DNA from 3 places in the Pseudoalteromonas sp. CuT4-3 genome. Region 2 is predicted to be linked to each of the others. Evidence: predicted binding sites of a transcription regulator. Region 2 holds the regulator's gene; each other region holds the start of a gene.
What was found. Region 2 encodes sigma-54, which starts transcription at its own class of promoters, with help from an activator protein. Its sites were predicted from a motif close to GTTGGCACGNNNNTNGNNT; they were not measured.
Positions count from the first base shown of each region.

Region 1: the regulator sigma-54 is predicted to act here: its motif matches at 998-1,016, upstream of VOI46_RS00085 (EF-hand domain-containing protein).
Region 3: the regulator sigma-54 is predicted to act here: its motif matches at 3,494-3,512, upstream of VOI46_RS03070 (DUF1328 family protein).

Region 1 is NZ_CP142030.1:20,810-25,908, forward strand. It holds gene VOI46_RS00080 (flagellar brake protein) at 1-630, shown strand, start outside; gene VOI46_RS00085 (EF-hand domain-containing protein) at 1,095-1,307, shown strand; gene VOI46_RS00090 (calmodulin-like protein) at 1,437-1,649, shown strand; gene VOI46_RS00095 (EF-hand domain-containing protein) at 1,828-2,043, shown strand; gene trkA (Trk system potassium transporter TrkA) at 2,129-3,505, opposite strand; gene rsmB (16S rRNA (cytosine(967)-C(5))-methyltransferase RsmB) at 3,581-4,876, opposite strand; gene fmt (methionyl-tRNA formyltransferase) at 4,869-5,099, opposite strand, start outside.
Region 2 is NZ_CP142030.1:3,030,843-3,035,941, forward strand. It holds gene VOI46_RS14005 (KpsF/GutQ family sugar-phosphate isomerase) at 1-105, shown strand, start outside; gene kdsC (3-deoxy-manno-octulosonate-8-phosphatase KdsC) at 106-657, shown strand; gene lptC (LPS export ABC transporter periplasmic protein LptC) at 654-1,208, shown strand; gene lptA (lipopolysaccharide transport periplasmic protein LptA) at 1,198-1,746, shown strand; gene lptB (LPS export ABC transporter ATP-binding protein) at 1,743-2,468, shown strand; gene VOI46_RS14030 (RNA polymerase factor sigma-54) at 2,538-4,037, shown strand; gene hpf (ribosome hibernation promoting factor) at 4,065-4,352, shown strand; gene VOI46_RS14040 (PTS sugar transporter subunit IIA) at 4,357-4,809, shown strand; gene rapZ (RNase adapter RapZ) at 4,829-5,099, shown strand, end outside.
Region 3 is NZ_CP142030.1:692,432-697,530, reverse strand. It holds gene VOI46_RS03085 (sodium ion-translocating decarboxylase subunit beta) at 1-979, opposite strand, end outside; gene oadA (sodium-extruding oxaloacetate decarboxylase subunit alpha) at 991-2,769, opposite strand; gene VOI46_RS03075 (OadG family transporter subunit) at 2,779-3,024, opposite strand; gene VOI46_RS03070 (DUF1328 family protein) at 3,552-3,725, shown strand; gene VOI46_RS03065 (hypothetical protein) at 3,778-3,969, shown strand; gene VOI46_RS03060 (YcxB family protein) at 4,126-4,593, shown strand; gene csrA (carbon storage regulator CsrA) at 4,644-4,835, opposite strand; gene VOI46_RS03050 (aspartate kinase) at 4,925-5,099, opposite strand, start outside.

The sequences.
Region 1 (5,099 bases), 650 kb from region 2:
TTAACAACAGGGCGATTGGTCGACTTGGAAATTGTTACGCCTACCAGTAGTAAACGCGTAAAAACAGAGTTTATTGGCTTGCTAGAAAATAAATTTATTATTTTAAATTACCCAAGTTCAAAGCGTTTACCTGCTGCAAGTGATTACCTACGTGATGGTGTAATGGTGGTGGTAAGAGCGGTTATAGAAGGCAGTGGCGGCCAAGTAATAGCATTTAGGCAGCAGCTTATGTCGGTTGCCTCACACCCTGCTAGGCTCATTTTTATTAATTACCCTACGCAAGTGCAGTTATTTGCACTGCGCGCGCAAACACGCATACCTACCTTATTACCTGCAAAATTAACTCTAAGTGACGATAGAGTACTTGAAGGGGTGATTAAAGACATCTCGCTTACCGGGGTGATGTTTGATGTCCGCGGCGATCAAAACGATGAAAATATTAAAGATATGCAATGCACGGTGACGGTTGATACCAACAATAAAGCATTTACTGGCGAAATATGCAGTGTAAAAGAACACGCCGCGGGAGTTAATTGTGGTATTAAACTTTTAGCCAGTGAAGATGAAATGAAGGCATTTATGAAAGAGCACTTTATCGATCCCGCAATGCTTGAGTTGCCATTAGAATAAGCACTTTCGCTTAATAGCAACAAATGGCCATTTTTTATTTGAGTGGCAGTCATATTTTTTAAAACTTCACAAAATAATTTTTATTTTCTATAAAAATCAGCTGTATAGATTAGTTTTACGAGTGAGTTATTTTAATACGTTAGCTCCCCCTCACGGCTAAAATTTAGTCTCTTTTTTCGATAAATCTCCATCCTTACAATTTACGCCGAAAATTGTAGCTTTTTTCTCTTATGTAACTAGCTGTTTTTATTGTATTTAAAAACTTAGCTTTACCCTTTGTTGCTAGTTTGCAACATAAAACCCCCGCAAATTTATCAAAAATAGCCAAGCACTCTTTTAACTGATTGAAATTAATGAACTTTTAAAACTTGGCATTCAAGTTGTAATAGTCTGGCTGTACTGAACAATAACGTGATTTAAAGTAAAACACTTAATCGCACACATATACTTGAAGGAATTATATTATGAAAAGCATTAATAAAACTTTAGCACTTATCGCCCTTGCTTCATCATCAGCGGCATTTGCAGCAACCGATTTTGATACGTTAGATGTAGATGGCAGCGGCACGATTAGCAAATCAGAGGCATCAATTGATGCAAAACTGATGAGCATGTTCTCAGAATTAGATACTGACCAAGATGGTGAGCTATCAAAAGAAGAATTTTCAGAAGCTTAAAGTGTGGTAACAATCCTGAGTTGCCAATGACAACCTAAGTAGGCAAGGGAGCTTACGAAAAAGGATTACAAGGATTGCGTACACCACGTAGTGAACTTAACTAATTTGTTTATATTGAAGGATTAAATTATGAAGCATTTAAATAAAGCACTCGCATTTATGGCTATTGCCTCTTCTTCTGCTGCATTTGCAGGGACTGATTTTGACACGCTAGATGTAGATGGCAATGGTGCCATTAGCCAAGCTGAGGCATCGGTTGATGCGGATTTAATGGCTGAGTTTGTTGAGCTTGATACCGACGGAAATGGTGAGCTTTCAAAGCAAGAGTTCTCTAAATACTAGGGTGTGATGATCTTTGCCAATTGAGCGCAGGACAGCGCATGTTCACTTAGCGAAGAGTCATTTGCTCTAATCCAATGTGCATTAAAACTTAATAATGCAAATTGGCAAAAGCACTTTTTAGTTAATTTTTAAACCCATGGATCTTAGAAAAGGATTTCCACTTAATTAGGACACAACTATGAAAACATTAAATACAGCACTTGCCGTTATCGTATTAGCTTCTTCATCAGCGGCGTATGCTGCAGTCGACTTTGCCTCGTTTGATGCCGATGGTGATGGTGCAATTTCAAAGCAAGAAGCGCAGGTAAATTCACAGCTAGTGAAAATTTTTGACCAGCTAGATACTGATGGTAATGGTGAAATTTCTGAGCAAGAGTTTTCAAAAGTACAGTAATTAGTAAGCTGCTAAGCAGGGTTGCCTAGCATTAAAAAACATACTCCACTAAAGCCGCCTTAGTCAGCGGCTTTTTTGTGTTTAACTATAAAAATATAGCGCTAACTTGGAATAGCTTTTCTACTACGTTGATATGCTTTTTATCGATTAAAAACATAATAACGTGATCACCAGACATAATAACCGTGTCGTCGTGGGCAATCAGTACGTCGTCATTACGTACAATAGCGCCAATCGTTGTACCTGCAGGTAGCTTGATATCGGCAATCGCACGGCCAACTACTTTTGATGTGTTTTCATCGCCGTGGGCAACGGCTTCAATGGCCTCTGCCGCGCCTTTACGTAACGAGTACACATTAACAATATCGCCACGGCGTACGTGTGTAAGTAGCGCCGAAATAGTTGCTTGTTGTGGTGATATAGCAATATCTATTTCACCCCCTTGCACTAAATCTACATACGCACCACGCTGAATAAGCACCATGGTTTTTTGTGCGCCCATGCGTTTTGCAAGCATGGCCGACATTATATTTGCTTCATCGTCGTTGGTTACAGCAATAAACACATCAACTTGTTCTATGTGCTCTTCAGATAGTAGTTCTTGGTCTGAGGCGTCTCCACAAAACACGACGGTGTTATCTAGCATTTCAGAGAGTTGCTCAGCACGCTCTTTACTGCGCTCTAGTAACTTAACGCTGTGGTTTTTTTCCAGTGAGCGAGCAAGGCCTGCACCAATGTTACCACCACCGGCTATCATAATTTTTTTATAAGAACGCTCAAGCTTTTGTAGCTCGTTCATAACCGCACGAATATGCTTAGTGGCAGCAATGAAAAATACTTCATCGTCCGCTTCTATTACCGTGGTGCCCAGCGGCTTTATAGCTTTACCTTGGCGATAAATTGCTGCTACACGGGTTTCTACATTCGGAATATGTTCTTTTAAAGCAGAAAGCGCATATCCCACTAATAAGCCACCGTAGTAAGCTTTTACAGCCACAAGAGAGAGCATGCCATCGGCAAATTGCAGCACTTGCAACGCGCCTGGGTAATCTATTAAACGGCGAATATATTTGGTAACAAGTGCTTCGGGGGCAATATAGTGATCAACCGGGAGGTCATCGTTATGAAATAGCTTTTCGCGGTATTTTAAATATTGCTCTGATCGGATACGGGCTATTTTAGTTGGCGTATTAAAAATACTATACGCGACTTGGCAGGCCACCATATTAACTTCATCTGAGCTGGTTACCGCAATAATCATGTCGGCGTCTTCAGCACCTGCACGTCTGAGCACATCTGGGTGTGCACTGTGCCCCGTGACCCCTTGTAAGTCGTACTTATCTTGTAGCTCTCGTAAGCGGTTGCCGTCTATATCAACAACGGTTATTTCGTTTTGTTCGCCAACTAAGTTTTCAGCAAGCGTACCACCGACTTGTCCGGCACCGAGTATGATTATTTTCATTATTTACCCGAATTACTGTTTAATTAAAAAAATAGCCATTTACTGTTTAATAAATGGCTATTGAGTGTACGGCTATTAGGCTTTTTTAACTAGCTTAGCGTAATAAAATCCGTCGCTTTCACCTGGTAGTAATTGTAAACCAGGGTTGGTAACTGTGTCGTTGTCGTGCAGTGGTATATGCTCAACGTCACTATTATTAGCTAAAAATTTAGCGACTTGCTGTTGGTTCTCTTGCGGCAGTACCGAACAGGTTGCGTATATCATTGTGCCGCCTGGTTTAAGTAGCGGCCAAATGCTATTGAGTATATCGCTTTGTAGTGTGGCTAAATCTTCAATGTCTGATGCGCGGCGAAGCCATTTAATATCTGGATGGCGGCGTATAACACCGGTTGCCGAACAAGGGACATCTAATAAAATGCGGTCAAACTGTTGCTCATCCCACCAGGTGTGTGGCTGCGAAGCGTCTGCACATTGTAGATCTGCGCCTAAACCGATACGGGTTAAATTTTGTTTAACACGTTCTAGGCGAGTAGCGTCACTATCAAGTGCTAATACTTCTGCATCGGCAAGCTCTAATATATGACATGTTTTACCGCCAGGTGCTGCACAGGCATCTAAAATGTATTCATCAGCTTGAGGTGCTAAAAAGCGTGCGGCTAATTGCGCTGCGGCGTCTTGTACAGAGCAGGCGCCCACATCAAATTCTGGCAACGAAAATACATCACGCGGCTTAGCTAGTTTAATACCATCAACAAACTCAGGGTTTAACGTGTGCTCTATATCGTTAGCCGTTAACATTTCGCTGTATTGTTGCGTGCTGTATTGGGCTTGATTGACACGTAACCACATAGGGGCTTGTTGTTGGTTTTCTTCAAGAAGCGCTTCCCAGTTGTCTGGGTAGGCAGCTTGCACTTGTTTAATAAACCAATTTGGATGGTTATATAAACACACTGGTATTTGCTTGGCTTTTTCTTCAAGCTCGCTTTGTTGGCGCTGAAAACTACGCAAAATAGCGTTGATTAAGCCTTTTAAGCCTAATGCACGCATTTGGCCAAGGGCATTAACGGTTTCAGAAATGGCGGCATGCGGTGGCACGCGCATATGCTGCAGCTGATAGATACCGACATACAACAAAAACTGAAAAATACGACGCTTACCTTTAAGTGGCTGCTCTACTAAATGTTGGCAGTAGTTTTCAAGGCTAGGTAGGTAGCGCAACACGCCGTAACAAATTTGCTGTAATAGCGCTTTGTCTTTAGGGGGCAGCCCTTGGCTGGCAAATGGTAGCTCTTGATTTAGCGAAGCGCCTTTATCAACCACGTTATATAAAGTTTCAGCGGCAAGCGCACGTACGTTTTGAACATTACTCATTGTTTTCGCCTAATACGGTGCCAGGAGTTACCCAGTCACTGCGACCGTTTAAAAAGTCGCTAATTGCCATTGGTTTTTTACCTTGGGGTTGCAGCTGTGTAATACTTAATGCCTGCTTGCCACACGCCACTACAATGCCGTTTTTATCGCTTGATAAAACAACGCCCGCAGGGCCTGTTTGCTCAACGACTGAGGCTTGGTAAATTTTTACGCTGTGCTCACC
Region 2 (5,099 bases):
ATAATGGAAAATAAACGTATTAATGGTTTAATTGTGGTCAATGATAAAAACCAGCCAATAGGCGCCTTAAATATGCAAGACCTCTTAAAAGCAGGAGTATTATAAATGCAATTTGAAGATCTCTATCAACCGCTAAGCGATGATGCCAAAGCACGCGCCAAAAAAGTAAAACTACTCATATGCGACATTGATGGTGTATTTTCTGATGGCCGAATTTACCTCGGTAACCAAGGCGAAGAATTAAAAGCATTTAATACAAAAGATGGTTTTGGCATTAAAGCACTGATCAATAGCGGTTTTGAAGTTGCGGTTATTACGGGGCGTCACTCAGAAATAGTGCAAACTCGCATGAGCAGCTTAACCGTGCAGCACATTTATCAAGGCCAAGAAGACAAACTTATTGCTTATCAAGAACTCAAAAACACTTTAAAGTTAACTGATGAACAAATAGCCTATATTGGCGACGATGGTCCTGACATGCCAGTAATGGAGCGCGTTGGCTTTGCCGTTGCAGTAAACGATGCGCACCCGCTTATTAAGCGCTTATCGCATTACACTACGCAAATGCCTGGTGGCTTTGGCGCCGTTAGAGAGCTCACAGATTTACTTATGCTAGAGAACGGCATAGCGCTTACAACACAAGGCACCAGTTCATGAATGCAGCACGCGTTATACTCAGTGCGTTATTCATCGGCTGTATGGTTTGGCTTTGGTACCCTTATTTTACCCAAACCAATGTAGCGCCAGAGCAAGAACCTGAAGTAATTGCAAAGCCCGATTACACCGCTATAGAGCTTAAGCAAACAGCCTATGACGAGCAAGGCAAAATAAGCCATAAAGTCACTGCGGCTAAAATGGAGCTGTACCAACAGCTTGGTTTTACATTTTTTGAAAAACCTATTTTCACCTTGTATAACGAAAAGCAAACATGGCGAATAAATGCAGACGAAGCAACGCTTTACGAAGATAAACAACTTATTTTAGAAGGCAATGTGGTTGCTAAAAATTTAGTTGATAACGCCATGATAGATAACATCAATGCCGATAACATCGAAGTCGACATTAAAGCGCTAACAATGCGCTCTGAGCAGCCAGTGGTTGTTACTGGGCCTAATTTAAAAATTGTCGGTAAAGGCCTTGAAGCCGATTTAAAAACCGAAGTAATAAAACTAATTAACCATACGCGAACAATATATTATGACCAATAAACTCACTAAAATACTTATTATCCCATCGCTAATGCTTGCATTTAGCGCCTCTGCTGCTGAGCCTGCTGCTCAACCGCCAGCAAATCAAATTTCTATTAGTGCAGACCGTCAAGAAGGCCAACTTAAAGAAAACGTAGGTATTTTTGAAAAGAACGTCGAAATTGTGCATGGTAATCGCAAAATTACAGCCGACCGACTTGAAGTACATAAACGTGAAGACTTAGGGGATAACAAACAACTCCTTATTGCCACTGGCAGCCCAGCCTACTTCGAAGAAAAACAAGACGATGGTACCGTAATGAGCGCCAGTGCAAACGAAGTACGTTACGACGTAGCAAAGCGCTTTTTAACGCTTGTTGGCGATGCTGAAGTCGCACAAGCCGGTCAAAAAATTAATGCTAAAAGTATTACCTACGATATGCAGCAGCAGCTTATTAGCGCAGAAAAAGACGAAAACTCTACGGATCGTGTCCACACAATTTTAGTGCCTGTTGAAGCAAAAATTAAAGAAAAAACAGGTAACGAAGGTCAACCATGAGCACCTTAAAAGCAGAACTATTAGCAAAAAGCTATAAAGGCCGCCAAGTTGTAAAAAATGTAGGCCTTGAGGTAGAAGCCGGCAGCATTGTTGGCTTATTGGGCCCTAATGGCGCAGGTAAAACCACCACCTTTTACATGATTGTAGGGTTAGTACCTAGCGACAAAGGTAAAATTTCTATTGATGATAACGACATTACGTTATTACCTATGCACAGCCGCGCCCGCTTAGGCATTGGCTATTTGCCGCAAGAGTCATCAATATTTAGAAAGCTGACAGTTTATCAAAACTTAATGGCTATTTTAGAAACGCGTAAAGAGCTCAATAAAGCCGCGCGAGAAGAAACGCTTAACAACTTACTTGATGAATTTAGTATTCAGCATATTCGCGATAGCCAAGGTATGGCGCTTTCTGGTGGTGAACGCCGCCGTGTAGAAATTGCCAGAGCACTGGCAGCAAACCCTAAATTTATTTTATTGGATGAGCCTTTTGCTGGTGTTGATCCGATTTCAGTGTTAGATATAAAGAAAATAATAGAACATCTTAAAAACCGTGGCATTGGCGTATTAATTACCGATCACAATGTAAGAGAAACCCTTGATGTTTGTGAAAAAGCCTACATTGTTTCTCATGGGGAGCTAATTGCATCTGGCACCCCAGAACACGTATTAAATGACAAAACTGTACGCGATGTTTATTTAGGCGAGCAATTTAGGCTGTAACATTTAAGCCATACCTACAAGCATCTGCTAATATTAATTATAACAACATAAAAGGATTGTTAGAGATACATGAGGCAATCATTACAGCTGCGCATGGGCCAGCAACTTACAATGACTCCACAATTGCAACAAGCGATTCGCTTGCTGCAGCTCAGTACATTGGATCTCCAGCAAGAAATACAAGAAGCACTTGATAGCAACCCGCTATTAGAAGTAGAAGAGCAAGATTACACGGAAGAGTCGGCTGGAAAAAATGAACAAAAAGCAGATACGGATGATGTAACCGTAAGCGCATCGGCTGACGATACAACCAGCGAGTACGAGCAAGACAGTGGCGAAGCTTTAAATAAAGACACCGTTAGCGATGATATGGCAATGGATGTAACTTGGGATGAGTACATGAGCGCAGCCCCTGCGGCATCCTCAGGCCCAATGCCGGAAGATGAGTCTATTTATCAAGGTGCCTCTACTGAAACGCTACATGAGTATTTAATGTGGCAGCTTCAGCTTACTCCTTTTAGCCCAACTGATGAAGCCATTGCTATTGCCATTGTAGAAGCTGTAGATGACTCGGGTATTTTAACGCTAAGTTGTGAAGAGATTTTAGAGAGCTTTAACCAAGAAAACGATGACGAAGTTGAAGTTGAACTTGATGAAATAGAAGCCGTTTTAAAGCGTATTCAGTTATTTGACCCTGTAGGTATAGCCGCGCGCAGTTTACAAGAGTGCTTGTGCATTCAGCTAAACCAGTTTGATAAAGACACCCCTTTTATAGAACAAACTAAAATGATCTTAACCGATCACATTGATCTATTAGCGGCACGCGACTATCGTACATTAATGAAAAAGACTAAGCTTAAAGAAGACGAGCTTAAAGAGGTCATGACCCTAATACATACCCTCAACCCAAAACCTGCAGATACAATAGTAAGGGAAGAGTCGGAGTATGTAATACCAGATGTGTCGGTTAAAAAAATAAAAGGCCGCTGGGTGGTAGAGCTAAACCCAGATAGCATGCCAAAAATACGCGTAAATAGTCAGTACGCGGCTATGTCACGTACCGTTAAATCAAGTGGTGATAGCCAATTTATTCGTTCTCACTTACAAGAAGCTAAATGGTTTATAAAAAGCCTTGAAAGCAGAAACGACACGCTGCTCAAAGTAACAAACTGTATTGTAAAACAGCAACAGGCATTTTTTGAACATGGCCCAGAAGCCATGAAGCCAATGGTTTTAAACGATGTTGCTGAAATGGTAGAAATGCATGAATCGACAATTTCGCGTGTTACTACGCAAAAATATATGCATACGCCACGTGGTATTTTTGAGCTTAAGTATTTTTTCTCAAGCCACGTAAGCACTGAAAACGGCGGCGAGTGTTCATCAACCGCAATACGTGCCCTAATTAAAAAGCTAATTGCCGCGGAAAACTCAGCTAAACCATTGAGTGATAGTAAAATTGCGGATATATTGGCAGAGCAAGGAATTAAAGTAGCTAGACGCACAATAGCAAAATACCGTGAATCGCTAGCTATTCCACCGTCAAATCAGAGAAAGAGTTTGATATAAGACGTAAAAAACAAAGAGGAAATGCTTATGCAACTAAACCTAACTGGTCGTCACGTAGAAGTAACTGATTCACTTAGAGACTATGTAAATAATAAATTTGCAAAGCTAGAAAGGCACTCAGATCATATTAGCAATGTGCATGTCATTCTCGATGTAGAAAAACTCAACCAAAAAGCAGAAGCGACTATTCATGTAAGTGGCGCAGATTTATTTGCCTCAACAGAGCACCAAGATATGTATGCCGCTATAGACTCGTTGATTGACAAGCTCGATCGTCAAGTCATAAAACATAAAGAGAAGCTTGCTAGACACTAATATTATGAAATTAAGTACATTAGTATGCCAGGACTGCAGCAAAGCTGCGGTCCTTTTTAGTAGTAAAAAAAGAATTTTAGAGTTTATCAGTGAGCTTGCTCATGAAAAGCTCCCCTACTTACCACAACAAGATATTCTTAATGCGCTGGCAAGTAGAGAAAAGCTAGGCAGTACTGGTATTGGCCGGGGTATCGCCATCCCTCATGGCAGAATGGGTGGCGTAGAAGAGCCGCTGGCTTTAGTACTTGTTAGCGACACGCCTGTTAACTTTGACGCTATTGATAACTGCCCTGTTGATATTTTTGTTGCACTCATCGTACCAGATGGCGATAACCAACAGCACCTAAAGACTCTGGCAACCATAGCTGATAAACTGAGCAACAAAGAATTTTGTAAACAGCTGCGTAGTGCTAAAACCGATGCAGAGCTGTATCAAGTAATTGTTGATCAATCGTAGTAAATACTAAGGGCTATAAATGGAGTTAATTATCATAAGCGGCCGTTCTGGTTCAGGTAAGTCGGTTGCTTTACGCGTGGTTGAAGATTTAGGCTATTATTGCGTAGATAATATTCCGGTCAACTTACTGCCCTCTTTAGTGCGAAGTGTTTCAGATAACTATGACAAAATAGCCGTTAGTATAGATGTTCGTAATATCCCCAAAGAACAAGACGAATTTAACGATATTCTCGAGTACCTTCCTGACTTTGCTAAACCCACACTGTTTTATTTAGATAGTGATGATCAAA
Region 3 (5,099 bases), 1.3 Mb from region 2:
ATACACCCGCAGCACCAATTAAAGGGTTAATAGGTGTTTTAGAAAGCTTGTTAAGGCCTTTTGCCATAAACACACCCGACGCTGTACCAATAGCAAATGCCAGCGCACCGAGCACCAAAATACCAATGGTTTCTACAGTTAAAAACTGATCGGCCGCTAGTTTAGAGCCTACTGCCAAACCTAAAAATATCGTGGTTATATTAATAATTTCGTTTTGGGCACTGTTACTAAGCCTATCTACAACACCAGACTCACGCATTAAATTACCTAAACAGAACATGCCTACTAAGGGAATAGCCGCTGGTAAAAACATAGCGGTTAAGCTCAGTACCATTAAAGGAAATACTATTTTCTCTTTTTTAGATACTTTGCGCAGCTCTGGCATTTTAATAGCACGCTCATCAGGTGTAGTTAATGCGCGCATAATTGGCGGCTGAATAATTGGCACTAACGCCATGTAAGAATAAGCAGCAACCGCAATGGCACCTAGTAAATCAGGGGCAAGCTTAGATGCTAAGAATATGGCTGTAGGGCCATCGGCACCGCCAATAATGGCAATGGCTGAGGCATCTTGTAAGCTAAATTCAAAGCCAGGTACATAGTTTAATAAAATTGCCCCAAACAAGGTGGCAAAAATACCAAACTGCGCGGCTGCACCCAGTAATAACATACGCGGGTTGGCAATAAGCGCACTAAAATCAGTCAGCGCCCCTACTCCCATAAAAATTAATAAAGGGAAGATCCCCGTATCAATACCTACGTAATACACGTAATAAAGCAAACCACCTGGGTCAGAAAGCCCAGCAACCGGAATATTAGTCAGTATTGCGCCAAAGCCAATCGGCAGCAGTAATAGGGGTTCAAAGTTTTTAGCAATGGCTAAAAACAACAACAAACACCCTACCGCAATCATTATTAAGCCAGGAAACGTAAAGTTAGCAATGCCGGTAGCATGCCAAAGGTTTAAAAGACCTTCCATTAAAGCTACCCCTACACCATCGCTATAATTGCATCGCTCGTTGTCACAGCATCACCTTCAGACACTAAGACCTCAGCCACAGTACCTGAGTGCATTGCACGAACCTCGGTTTCCATTTTCATCGCTTCCATAATAACAACCACATCGCCTTCGTTTACGGCTTGGCCTGCTTTTACTTTTACTTTAAAAATATTACCTGCCAGTGGCGCATTCAGTGTTTCACCTGATGCAACCGATGCTGATTGTGGTAAGTGCTCTGAATCTTTTAGCGTTACCTCTTTAAGCTCGCCACCTTGCGCAACCACTACATCGTAAACTTTACCGTCAACTTTAACGCTGTATTGCTCAGCGCTAACACCTTTGTTACTTGCAGGTTTTGCTGCAGGCTTAGTGTTTGCATCATCAGCACTTGGCACTGCTTCAAAGGCATCTGGGTTGTTGCGATTTTTAATAAATTTAAGGCCAACCTGTGGGAATAATGCATAGGTAAGCACGTCATCTATTTGCTCATCAGCAAGTGTTAAACCTTGTTCTTGCGCTTCTTTTTGCAGCTCAGCTTCAAGCGATGCAAGCTCTGGGGCTATATTATCTGCAGGGCGACACGTAATAACCTCACTGCCATCAAGCACTCGCTCTTGCAGCTCTTTGTTCATAGGTGCAGGTGTTAAACCATACTCGCCTTTTAAAACACCGGCGGTTTCTTTGGTAATTGTTTTATAACGCTCACCCGTAAGCACATTTAGTACTGCTTGTGTGCCTACAATTTGCGATGTAGGAGTAACTAGCGGAATAAAACCTAAATCTTCACGCACGCGTGGGATCTCAAGTAATACTTCATTTAGCTTATCTGCTGCGCCTTGCTCTTTGAGTTGGTTTTCCATGTTGGTTAACATGCCACCAGGTACTTGTGCGAGTAAAATACGGCCATCAACACCTTTAAGGCTCCCCTCAAAGGCAGCGTACTTTTTACGTACATCTCTAAAATAAGCCGCTATTTCTTCTAGCTGGTTTAAATCTAATTCGGTATCGCGGGGCGTACCTTCAACAATCGCTACAATGGTTTCTGTAGCTGAATGACCGTAAGTCATACTCATTGAAGAAATTGCGGTATCAAGCATATCAATGCCTGCATCAATGGCTTTTTGATACGTAGCTGTACTTAAACCTGTGGTTGCATGGCACTGCATAGCAATAGGGATAGAAACGGTTTCTTTTAGCCCTTTAATAAGTTGCTCTGCATCGTATGGTTTTAATAAGCCTGCCATATCTTTAATACAAATAGAGTGACAACCTAAATCCTCTAGCTGTTTTGCAAGGGTTAACCACATATCAAGGGTATGCACAGGGCTTACAGTATAAGAAATAGTGCCTTGTGCGTGTGCTCCTACTTTTACAGCCGCTTTAATTGCCGTTTCTAAGTTACGCACATCGTTCATGGCGTCAAAAATACGAAATACATCTACACCATTTTTGTGGGCACGCTCTACAAACTTTTCTACCACGTCATCGGCATAGTGGCGGTAACCCAATAAATTTTGCCCACGTAATAGCATTTGCTGTTTAGTATTCGGCATTGCTTTTTTAAGGGCACGAATACGCTCCCACGGATCTTCACCTAAATAACGAATACACGAGTCAAACGTAGCGCCGCCCCACGACTCAATAGACCAATAACCGGCATCATCAAGTTTGCTAGCAATAGGTAGCATGTCATCTAAGCGCATACGGGTTGCAAGTAAAGACTGATGAGCATCGCGTAAAACAAGTTCTGTTAATTTTAATTTAGCCATGTGTGCCTCTTATTTATTATTTGATTTGTACTGAGCAATGGCAGCACTAATAGCAGCGATGTGCTCGTTTGGCACACCTTGAGATTTTAAAGATGGTGATTTAACCGGTATTGCAACTTCAGCCTCGTCAAAACGAGCAACCAATTTAGACATGAGTGACACAGCACCAATCAATATTGAAAGAAATACAAACACGCCCACCATGCCCGTCAGCATCAAGCTACCTGCGGTTGTGAGTACAGCTCCTATATCCATTTTTCTCCCCCTGCACTATATAGCGATATAAAAAACCGCTTTATTTAAATAATTATTCACCGAATGATAACAAAACTTTTAACTTTGTCCACCACCTGTCAATTGGTAAAACCAATTAAAATTAAACTAACATACAGTCACAATAGTTAACATAGCTAATACAGGGTTAAATTAGCTTAGATATAGATGATAAAAATAACCGTTATAGGCAAAGGTTATATGGTTAAACCCAAAAAAACTTAAAAACTATAAAAAATAGTAAGTTAAACGGCAGGTAAAAAATCAGCTTGGGCTAAAATGTAAATTGGTCTTACCAGGACTAGTAAAGAAGCGCGCAAAAAATATTTATTTTTTCACTCTCTTTACAATAGTGTGAATAAGTTACATCGTTAAACGTAAAACTTACCAATCCTAAATTTACAACTCTCGCTCAAAAAACATAACATATTGAAAATTAATAAAATTAAACTCTGGCACGCAACTGGCATTATTACTTTCGAACGAATTTGATAACCAAGGAGAAAACAATGTTACGCTGGACAATTACATTTTTAGTTATTGCTTTAATCGCTGCAGTGTTAGGTTTTGGTGGTATCGCAGGTGCCGCAGCTGGTATAGCAAAAATTATATTCTTTATCTTTTTAGTACTTTTAGTGATTTCTTTAGTTTCAGGTGCGCTGCGCGGTAAATCGCCCAGGTAGCTACTAACATACTTAAAACACTAAACAATCAACATATACAAGGAATTACATTATGAACTCAACAACTTTAAAAGCAGCACTAATCGCCGTATTTGCAGGTTTCTTTATGATGGGTTGTGAAGACAACCACGCAGAAGAAGCAGGTGAGCGTATTGATGAAGCAGTAACTGACGTGCAAAACTCTGTTGAAGATGCATGTGAAAATGTAAAAGAAGGCGTTAACGCAGAAGAAACTAACTGTTAATCTGTTTGGTAACGTAAAAAACGGCTTTTAATAAGCCGTTTTTTTGTGCGCTAATAAAAAGCGGCTTCTAACTCTTATAATGCATAGCCTACATTAACGGGTGTGATTTTTACGCTAGCTTGTTAAAATAGCGAAAACTATTACTTATTAGCAATTATGGCACTGACCACCACTTACACACTCGATAAACCCTACTACTACGAATGCTTTGACGAGTCCCACTCTTATAGTAAAGCAGCCAAGCCAAAGTATTTTTTGCTGGCATTACTGGTGTGCTTAGGTTTAATTAGTATTTACGCTATGGACGATCATTACCTAGGTACATTTTTAATAATGCTAGGTGTATTAGAATGCGTTGCCTTTTATTACCGCAGGCCTTGGTGGGTTACGCGCCAAATGTTTAGTCGTGCTTCGGGCTCAACGGTTACTCTTTCGTTTACCGATGACGCTATTAGCACCGAAAACCACTATAAAAGCCATACATTTAAGTGGGCAGAAATAACCCATATTATTAAAACCAACCACGGCTACTTAGTGCACCATAATAAAGGTATGCAATATATTTCTAGCAGTGTATTAACCGATGAAATGCGCGATTTTATAAACAAAAAAGCCACTCAGTGAGTGGCTTTTGGTATAGCTAAGTGCATTACTCAGCTAAGTATACGTGTTGATTAAGCATTGCCCGGATTAGGGTTAGACTTTTCAGCTTGTATACGCATGTAAATCTCTTCACGATGCACTGAAACGTCTTTAGGTGCGTTAACACCAATTCGAACTTGATTTCCTTTAACACCTAATACAGTAACAGTTACTTCGTCACCAATCATTAGGGTTTCACCTACTCTACGAGTTAGTATTAGCATTCTCTTGCTCCCATGTTCCAATAAATTATAAGATTCCGCTTGACCATTTTAATGAAAAATTGATTGAAAAGTAAGTAAAAACTCCCAAACTATCCATTTTCTGTTAAAAATTCTGAGTGTAACGCTCTTACTGCTAGTTCTAAATACTTCTCGTCAATTAAAACCGATACCTTGATTTCAGACGTCGATACTAAAACTATGTGTATGCCTTCTTGCGCCAATGCATCAAAAAATTGATGCGCTACACTACTGTGAGACTTCATT